Regions from separate parts of the Faecalimicrobium sp. JNUCC 81 genome, predicted to be linked through region 4. Evidence: riboswitches for the same ligand, from Rfam matches in the RefSeq annotation. Region 4 holds a riboswitch; each other region holds the start of a gene.
What was found. A riboswitch is a leader RNA that binds a small molecule or an ion and turns the genes downstream of it on or off. The one in region 4 is predicted to bind cyclic di-GMP.
Positions count from the first base shown of each region.

Region 1: it holds a riboswitch for cyclic di-GMP, as region 4 does, so the genes downstream of both, JNUCC81_RS19130 (hypothetical protein) here and JNUCC81_RS07310 (putative mucin/carbohydrate-binding domain-containing protein) in region 4, are expected to answer to the same signal.
Region 2: it holds a riboswitch for cyclic di-GMP, as region 4 does, so the genes downstream of both, JNUCC81_RS05780 (SpaA isopeptide-forming pilin-related protein) here and JNUCC81_RS07310 (putative mucin/carbohydrate-binding domain-containing protein) in region 4, are expected to answer to the same signal.
Region 3: it holds a riboswitch for cyclic di-GMP, as region 4 does, so the genes downstream of both, JNUCC81_RS02815 (LuxR C-terminal-related transcriptional regulator) here and JNUCC81_RS07310 (putative mucin/carbohydrate-binding domain-containing protein) in region 4, are expected to answer to the same signal.

Region 1 covers NZ_JBSJXY010000002.1:25,692-27,900, reverse strand. The annotation lists gene JNUCC81_RS19135 (site-2 protease family protein) at 1-618, shown strand, start outside; cyclic di-GMP riboswitch class I at 777-867, shown strand; gene JNUCC81_RS19130 (hypothetical protein) at 880-1,383, shown strand; gene JNUCC81_RS19125 (hypothetical protein) at 1,431-1,625, shown strand; gene JNUCC81_RS19120 (AbrB/MazE/SpoVT family DNA-binding domain-containing protein) at 1,859-2,104, opposite strand.
Region 2 covers NZ_CM132203.1:1,145,114-1,147,322, reverse strand. The annotation lists gene JNUCC81_RS05780 (SpaA isopeptide-forming pilin-related protein) at 1-1,012, opposite strand, end outside; cyclic di-GMP riboswitch class II at 1,066-1,149, opposite strand; cyclic di-GMP riboswitch class II at 1,166-1,249, opposite strand; gene JNUCC81_RS05775 (VOC family protein) at 1,530-1,907, shown strand; gene JNUCC81_RS05770 (hypothetical protein) at 2,183-2,209, opposite strand, start outside.
Region 3 covers NZ_CM132203.1:551,688-553,896, reverse strand. The annotation lists gene srtB (class B sortase) at 1-450, shown strand, start outside; gene JNUCC81_RS02815 (LuxR C-terminal-related transcriptional regulator) at 481-1,101, opposite strand; cyclic di-GMP riboswitch class II at 1,118-1,196, opposite strand; gene JNUCC81_RS02810 (response regulator transcription factor) at 1,425-2,051, opposite strand; gene JNUCC81_RS02805 (class D sortase) at 2,134-2,209, opposite strand, start outside.
Region 4 covers NZ_CM132203.1:1,475,769-1,477,977, reverse strand. The annotation lists gene JNUCC81_RS07310 (putative mucin/carbohydrate-binding domain-containing protein) at 1-799, opposite strand, end outside; cyclic di-GMP riboswitch class I at 909-992, opposite strand; gene JNUCC81_RS07305 (VanZ family protein) at 1,196-1,714, opposite strand; gene JNUCC81_RS07300 (ABC transporter permease) at 1,740-2,209, opposite strand, start outside.

The sequences.
Region 1 (2,209 bases), on a different replicon from region 4:
CTAATGGGAGATGGAAAACATGTAAAGTTACTAAAAAAAGATATTTTATTTTGTGAGTTAGTTATGTATACATATAGCATTATAGGAAATACAGAAGTATCAAATAAAACTAGAAAATACTTAGTATCAAGATTATTTAAAAGTTTAGAAACATGCACTCCAAATAAAGAAAACATTATAAATATTTCGGCTATTTTAGGTATTTTATATCAAGTTTATTTTATAGGTGAAATAAATAGCTTACCTAGAAATAGTAATGAAATAATAGATAAAGTAATTGAATATAAAAAAATTATATTAAAAGAAAAAATAGAGCAAGCATATTTTAAGTCACTGATATCAAGTTGTATAATACATAATGTTATATATTTAGGAAAGATTGATGAATCTTTAAATTTGTATAATCAAATAAAAGATTTAAAATTTAACTTACCTGGTGAAAAATTAGATTTATTCAGAGTAGAACATATATTAAAAATTGAAAATAGAAAAAAAGAATTAGAAAGTGATAATTATATGAATCCTTTATTTATTGGGTGTAAAGGCGTTTATGAAATGGAAACTAAAATAAATAAAAAAATAATTGAGTTTATAGATGTGAATAAGGCTTTTAATTAAGTCTTATTCATATCTATACTTTAAACTTAAATTTAACACATAGTTAATCTTATAAGGAGAAATATCTCATATAAACTCGCTTATATACAGAATAGCATAAAAATTCTGACAATAAAAGACTGTTTTAGGAAAATGTTTACATATATAATTAAGTTAATCAAATGAAAAGCCAAACCTTGAGAAATTGAGGGACGGAAAACTAAAAATAAAGGGGCTAAGGATAAATATCTAGGCTAGCCAGTTACCAAAGGGGGATATTTTATGAAACATAAAAACATAAAAAGCATATTAGGAATAACTATGGTCACAGCTACATTAATAAGCTCTATAGGTGTAAAATCATATGCAATGGAAAAAACTCCTGTATCAGAACAACTAACAATAGAACAAAGTACAGGTGAAGAAGATAGAGCTGTAGGTTTTTATAAACAAAGAATATTACAAAGTACACAAAGAAAAAATGGAGTATATACAGGATATGCAACTCCAACATGGGTTAAAGCAAGTAGCTATGTGGCTGGAAACACATATTCAACATCAGCTGGATATACTTATTCAGGTGTTAGCACTAGTGTAGGATTTACTAAAACTATCTCAGCAAATATTCCAGCAAATTCATCAAAATATAGTAGGTTAAGAGGTAAAGCAGATATAACATTTAAAAAGTATAAGGTTCTTCATTACCAAGGAGGGTCTGTATATAAAACTACATATGAAGTAGATAAAATCTACCATAATACATATTTAGATGTTGTTTATAAATAAATTACAAAGGTAGTAACATGAATAAAATTTACATTAGAGGTAATAATATGAAAAAAAATTATATTGAAGAGTCAATATTAATAAGCGTATTTACTATAATAAGTATGTATGTGTATCAACAGTATAGGTTGACATATCTAATAAATGAACCACCGTTTAGTATGGAATTATTAATATTTCCAGTGATGCTAGTAGTAGCATTTATATTAATAGTTTCAAATAAGAAATCTAATGATAATTAAGAAAAGACTATGATATCAACATCGTAGAATAAGATTAATGAAGAAAATAAGGCTTAGTTTAAGCCTTATTTTCTTCATTAATCTTATTCTAACCATAGCTTTGATTTTTCAGCATTAATAAAATGATTTTTAAACCTCATTAGCTAAATCAATAGAATTAACTTCTATGCTATCAATTATAGCTCCTATTTCAATTAACCTTTTTCTTCTTTTATTTGTATTACTTGTATTTTTTATTTTATATCACTTATATTTTCTATACATTCTTTACAAATAAGAAAATCATTATATTCTTTCAATTCTTTTGATTCATAACAAAATAAACATCTCTTTTTACTTTTTGTTATAATAACAGCATTATCAACTACGCTTATATTTAACGATTGATTTTCTTTAAAATTCAATTTAGTTCTTATTTCTTTTGGAATTATTATTCGCCCTAATCTATCTAATTTACGCTCAATACCTTTATCTTTCATTAATACCTCCTATTTTTTATTTACTGTTTTATATGTTTATATAATGCCATAGATAGTGTATCTTGTATCTTTAAATCAAAACTATCATGTCTAAAGACATGATAG
Region 2 (2,209 bases), 330 kb from region 4:
CATGAAACTTCGTATTTTCATATTTCTTAATCATAGGTACTTCTACCTTTTTAGTTTTTAGCATAGATGAACTTTCAATAGTCTTTCCGTTTATATTTAATATTGCTGTATTTTTATAAGTTGGAAACTCTTCATTTATATTAACGTAGTATGAAATATCATATTTTGAGTTTATATTTCCAAAGTTTATTACTAGTCCATCTTTAGTTTTCTCAGTTTTTAAAAGTAGTTCTTTTGTTACGTCTTTTTTATTTCCTATGTATGGTGTTTCTTCTATTTTTAAACTATTTATATCTAGTTCTAACCCATTAGGCATTTTATCTTTTAAGACTACGTTATTTAAATTAGAGTATTTCTCATTAATAGAAACAATAAACTCCCATCTTTTACCAACAGCAGGAGCAGGTATATTTGCAGTTAATATACCATCAACATAATGACTTGCATTTTGTGCATATTTATTTAAATATCTATCTACTGCAAGATTATGTTCTTGCTTTTCTTTTGGGTCATCTGTTACCACTGGATCTATATTTACTAAATCAACATCTAAATATGTAGTATCGCCATTTAAACTAGCTTCAACTCTAACTTTTTTATCTTCATCAACTTTAGGTGCAAAAGCTCTAATACTTAAATATCCCCCTATACCATTAGTAAGTGCTTTTTCACTTAAAGTTGCTACTACTTTAGTTCCTTCTACTATGACATTATCAAAATGATCTTTAGGATAAGATGGTTTAATATCTCTAAATCCATCTGGGAGGTTAAATGTTATTACATTTCCTCCTTCTTTTAATTTTCCTAATTCTCCCGTTATACTATAGTTTAGTGTAAATTTAACTTCATCATTTTCTTTTATAGGATTTTTATTGCTACTTATTGATAGGCTAATATTTTTATTTGTATCTAAGGCAAATACATTTATGACCGGTGACATAAGATTTATCATTAAACTAACTACCACTAACATTGTTGTAAATAAAAAACTATACCTTTTATTACTTTTCATACTTACACTCCCTCTATTCATTTTTTGCAATAAAAAACCGACTTTAAACAATAATTGTTTAAAGCCGGTTGCATCACTAACTCCATATATCCCAGATGCCCACATACAGAATATACTTCCTCGTTTCTTTAAAAAAAAAGACTTTAGACATTAATTGTCTAAAGTCGGTTGCATCATTAACTCCATATATTCCAGATGCCCACATACAGAATATACTTCCTCGTTCCTTTATATAAATAATAGCACATGTCTATGCTTATTTCTATATTAGTAAGATTTTGATACTATTTTATATATATTAATTGATATAGTAAGTTCTTATTTTTTTATTTAACTAGTTATATATTTATTTTAGATATAATTAATCATGTATAATTTAGGAACAATTATATCTTTTTCTAGCACTTATGTTTGTTTTAAGTTACAAACATAAGTTTGACTAAATATTTAATTTATAGTATTATGATTTTAAGTAAATAATAATACTAAATAACGATACATAACTTCGGAGGATAACATGATCAATAAAATAGGCAAGATAACAATATATGTAGATAATCAAGATGATGCTAAAAAGTTCTGGACTGAAAAGTTAAATTTTGTAGTAAAATTTGAACAATCAATGGGTCCCATGACTTGGTTAGAAGTTGGTCCAAGTGAAAGTGAATTTACAACATTTGTTTTATATGATAAAAAAATGATGCTAACTCAAAACCCGTCTGCAAATGTTAATCATCCATCTATATTACTAAGTACTACTAATATAGAAAAATCATACAATGAAATGAAAGAAAATGGAGTTGAAGTTGGAGAACTTATGATTATGCCTTATGGTAAAATGTTCTCATTCAAAGACCAAGATAACAATGAGTACTTATTAAGAGAAGATAAATAATAAAAAGCTCTAATCATTAAATGATTAGAGCTTTTCTAATTGTATTTTTTAGGTTTTTAGTGTAGTTTTGGTGTAATATATACTAAAGACATGTAAGTATTGCTATAAGAAGTTCTTTAATAAATTTTTTTATATCTGTTTCTGGTCCTTTGATAACTAACTTATTACTATTCTTTTTACATTCACTCATATAATCATCTCCTTTATATAACACGATGAAGTAATTATCTTAAACTTAATAAATAATATTTTATGGGTAAAATATTACTTTTGATTTAAGAATTATTTTTAGATAAATATAA
Region 3 (2,209 bases), 920 kb from region 4:
AACAAAGATATATATAAAAATAAACTAGGCTCAGGTAGTATATTTATGGATTATAGAAATAAATCTGAAAATGATGAAAATACTATAATCTATGGTCATAATATGAAAAATAAAACTATGTTTAGTCAATTAGAAGATTTTAAAAATGAAAGCTTCTTTAATAAAAACAATAAAATAAGAGTAATAACTAATGATAAAGAATACGTATATGAAGTATTTTCTGCATACTATGTAGATCCTAGCTATAACTATATAATTCCTAGCTTTAATAATAATAAAGAATATGAAAAATATTTAAATCAAATTACTAATAAATCAATTAATAAATCAAATATAAGTGTAGGTGTAAAAGATAAAATAATTACATTATCTACTTGTAGCTATGAAACTAATAATACACGTACAGTAGTACATGGTAAACTTGTTGATGTAATTAATTTAAATAATTAAAAAATAGTACGCCTATATAGGTGTACTATTTTAAGATATAATTTCAAACTTATTTTCATTAACATATATTATAGCTTCTTGCCTGTTTTTTAAATTTAATTTACTTAGTATACTACTAACATGTTTTTTTACTGTATAATCGCTTATATATAATATCTTTGCAATTTCTTTATTATTATAACCTTTCGATATATTGTATAATACGTCTCTTTCTCTTGGTGTCAATACACTTAAATCATTTGATTTATCCCTCTGAACTACAGCTTGCAGTGCATCTGCTTCATATACTTTTTTTCCTTTAAAGACTCGACTCATCGTATATATAAATTCTTCTTTATCATCTATATCTACTATATATCCTTCAATCCCCATATCAACAACTCTTTTGAATATCTTAATATCCTTATTTAAATCTAAAGTGATAACTTTAATATTTCCATATTTTCCTTTTACAGTATTTAAAAACATAATCTTTTGCGGTAAATTTTCTTTCATGTCTAGAAATATAAAATTTATCTCCTCTAGATCTTCTTTTTTCATACTATACAAATCACTTATAATTCCTATACTTGTCACTTTCAAATTCTTTGTAAATAAAGCTCCTACTGCTTCTCTAACTATAAATGATTCTGATATTAGCAATATCCTCACATCACTTCCCCCTCTAGAAAAGCCGGTTGCGCTACTCGCTCCATATACCCCAAGCGCCCAAATACAGAATATACTTCTTAGCTGCTTAAATTTTCAACAACTATATTCTACAATATTTCTACTTTAATTATATAGTTTTTTAGATATCCATTTACGTACCTGACTTTATCTTTATAATATAAACCACCAAACTATAAAATATATTTATATTTTGATTATAGTAAAATATATTTTATTTTTCAATTAAAATTTTAATCAAAAATAATTTTAGAGTATATTATTTATATTACTTTATAATTTTTAAAAAAATAGAGAACTATATTTTAAATATAGTTCTCTATTTTTTTATTATTATTTTGCATATATAATATTATTTCTTGTCTATTCTTTAAACCTAGTTTTTGAAGTATGCTACTTATATGCTTTTTTACTGTATATTCTGTTATAGATAAAGTTTCTGATATTTTATAATTATTAAATCCTTTAGCAACTTCTTTTATTACTTCTTCTTCTCTATTAGTTAATAGACTATTAGATTTATTAAATTTATGTGTAAGTGCCTTATGCATAAGGTCGCCCTCATAAAACTTTTTACCAGCTATAATTTTTCTTACAATATAAATAAATTCTTCTTTATCTTCTATATTAGAAATATATCCGCCAATTCCTAATTTAACTGATTCTATAAACAAACTCTCTTTTTTATGAAAATCTATTGCTAGTATTCTTAATGATTCTTCCCTTTCTCTTAATAAATTAATTCTTTTTAAATCATTTATATTATTCTCATCTATATTTATAAAAATAAAATTATATTCACTTAACTCTGCATCAGAAATATTACTTAAATCTGATATTTGATCTACATATTTTGGGTTAAAATTTTCTATAAATAATTTTGATACAGAGTCTTTCACCATAAATGACTTTGATATTATTAATGTATTCATTTTTCCACCTTTCTAGCTATTAATAAACACTATACTTTTTTAAGAAATTAGACTATAGTGTATTATCCCTAATAGATATAATTTAAATTAATTTACCTTTTATCACTAATCTGTGGCTTCCTACAAACTTTGGAGTACATGTTATTAAGGTTATAGAC
Region 4 (2,209 bases):
ACATCTGTCCTCCAGCAGACATATATCCAACTTGTTCATTTCTTGCACTAACTAATACAAAATTTTCTCTTGGTCTATTTATTTCTTTATCGTTACCTTCTTTTAATCCTGCTGTTTCATTAAATGTTGATATAATTCTTTCATGTGTATCTAGTGTATCACTAGCATCTATATTCTTTGGTATGTATTTTGATTTAGGAACATAAAGTCTTACATTATCACTTATAAATAAAGCTCCATCTTCTTTATTTTCATTAGAGTAAATAGCGTTTTCAAATTCATCCTCATCTACAATGACCTTATCAGATAATTTCTCTTTTCTCATATCATAAGTAGGTGTAATTTTATAATCACTACCATCTAATGTGATTACTACATCTACAGAGAAATCATCATCTACATTACCATCATATTTAATATTTCCTACTTCTAAAAATAATTGACCTTTTCTAGGAACTTCTACAGTAGTTTTTTCTCCTACTTTAATAGTTTTTAATTCTCTTAAGTTATTTACATCATGTAAAGATAATGTTGCGCTACCTGATACACCTTTACCTTTGATGAAAATATCCACTTCAGTTTTTTCCATTACTTCTATACCTAGTGGTTCACTGGCATGAAAAGGTATATTGAATTTTTTGTTGTCCTGATTAGGACTTAGACTTGTCTTTCTATAAACCTTTAAATTTTCTACACTATCTTTTTTTACTTTACTATCACTTGCAAAAACTGTTGTGATATTAACATTTGTTGCTAACATAGTTACTAATAATCCTGTCATGATAAATTTTTTATTCATGGCTCATCTCCCTTTAAAATAAATTTTATAATAAAATTTACCCTAAGAGCAAAAAAGACTGCACTAAAGAGCAGTCCGCAATATCTTAAAATACAAAGAATATTTACTCTTTGGCAACTGGCTGGCATAGTATAAAACCTTAGCCCCTATAGCTTTGCGTCATTAGATTTCCCTAATTTTGCCTATTTATTTAAAAATTATTTTAACATATTTTTTATTTTAATTCTATCTTTTTCATAATGTTTTTCTGAATATACTAAAAAATCAATTTATTCAAGATTATAATAAATATATTTCTATTTTAATTTTATGATATTTATACTTTATGTAAAAAAAAGATATCACCATAATTTTGGTAATATCTTTTCATAACTAATAAATATTATTTTTAATAACTTAACTATTTTTAATTATTTTATCAAATAATTTATAGATACCATAACCTAATACACTACCAATAAAATTCATAATAATATCGTCAATATCGCAAGATCTGCCTATAAAATATTGTACAAATTCTATTAAAAAAGTAAATAATAATGCGTATAAGCATATATACTTAAACTCTCTACATTTTTTTAATACTATAGGTAATAATAACCCAATCGGTATAAACATTATAATATTAGCAACTACTTGTGACATCATTGCTTTATATCCCATATCATAGGTTTCAATTAAAAACTTAAATGGAACAATATTTATAAATCGGTATGGTGGATTAAAATCTATTCCTCCTAAAAATATTGTCACTGTTAAAATAATAAAAATACTAAAACCTAACAATAAACAACTAAACTGTCTCATAAATGGTATCTTCTTTTTTCTCAAAATAAAGTATACTGGTGAATATAAAATACATACACCTAAAAATCCAATTATAGCTATTACAAAATACCCTAATATTCTGTCCATAAAATCACGTCCTTATATTAACTAACTATTGTTGTTCTTTGATTATATTTTTGCTACATAGATAGGTAATAATAAAGTATCCACCATATATTACAAATAAAAATATAGCTGTCATAATAATAGATTTAAGAATTTTTGCTTTACCAAATGTTTCTAACATCATATTACATACTTGTATTCCAAATATAGAGTGAATAGCTGCAAGTATTAATGGAAAAGCAAAGAACACTCCTATTTGTATAAATAAAGATTTATTAATCATCTTTTCATCTAAGCCAATTCTTCTTAAAGTCATATACCTGTCCTTGTTATCCGCACTTTCTGATAATTCCTTTAACGCAAGGATAGCTGCACTAGATATTAAGAAAACTATTCCTATATAAAGACCTATAAATGTTGCCATTGCACTAGTTCCTATATTGTCGTTATAAATATCTATCTTGGTATTAATATAGGTATTTAATTTTTCATCGTATAACTCATTCTTTATATCAA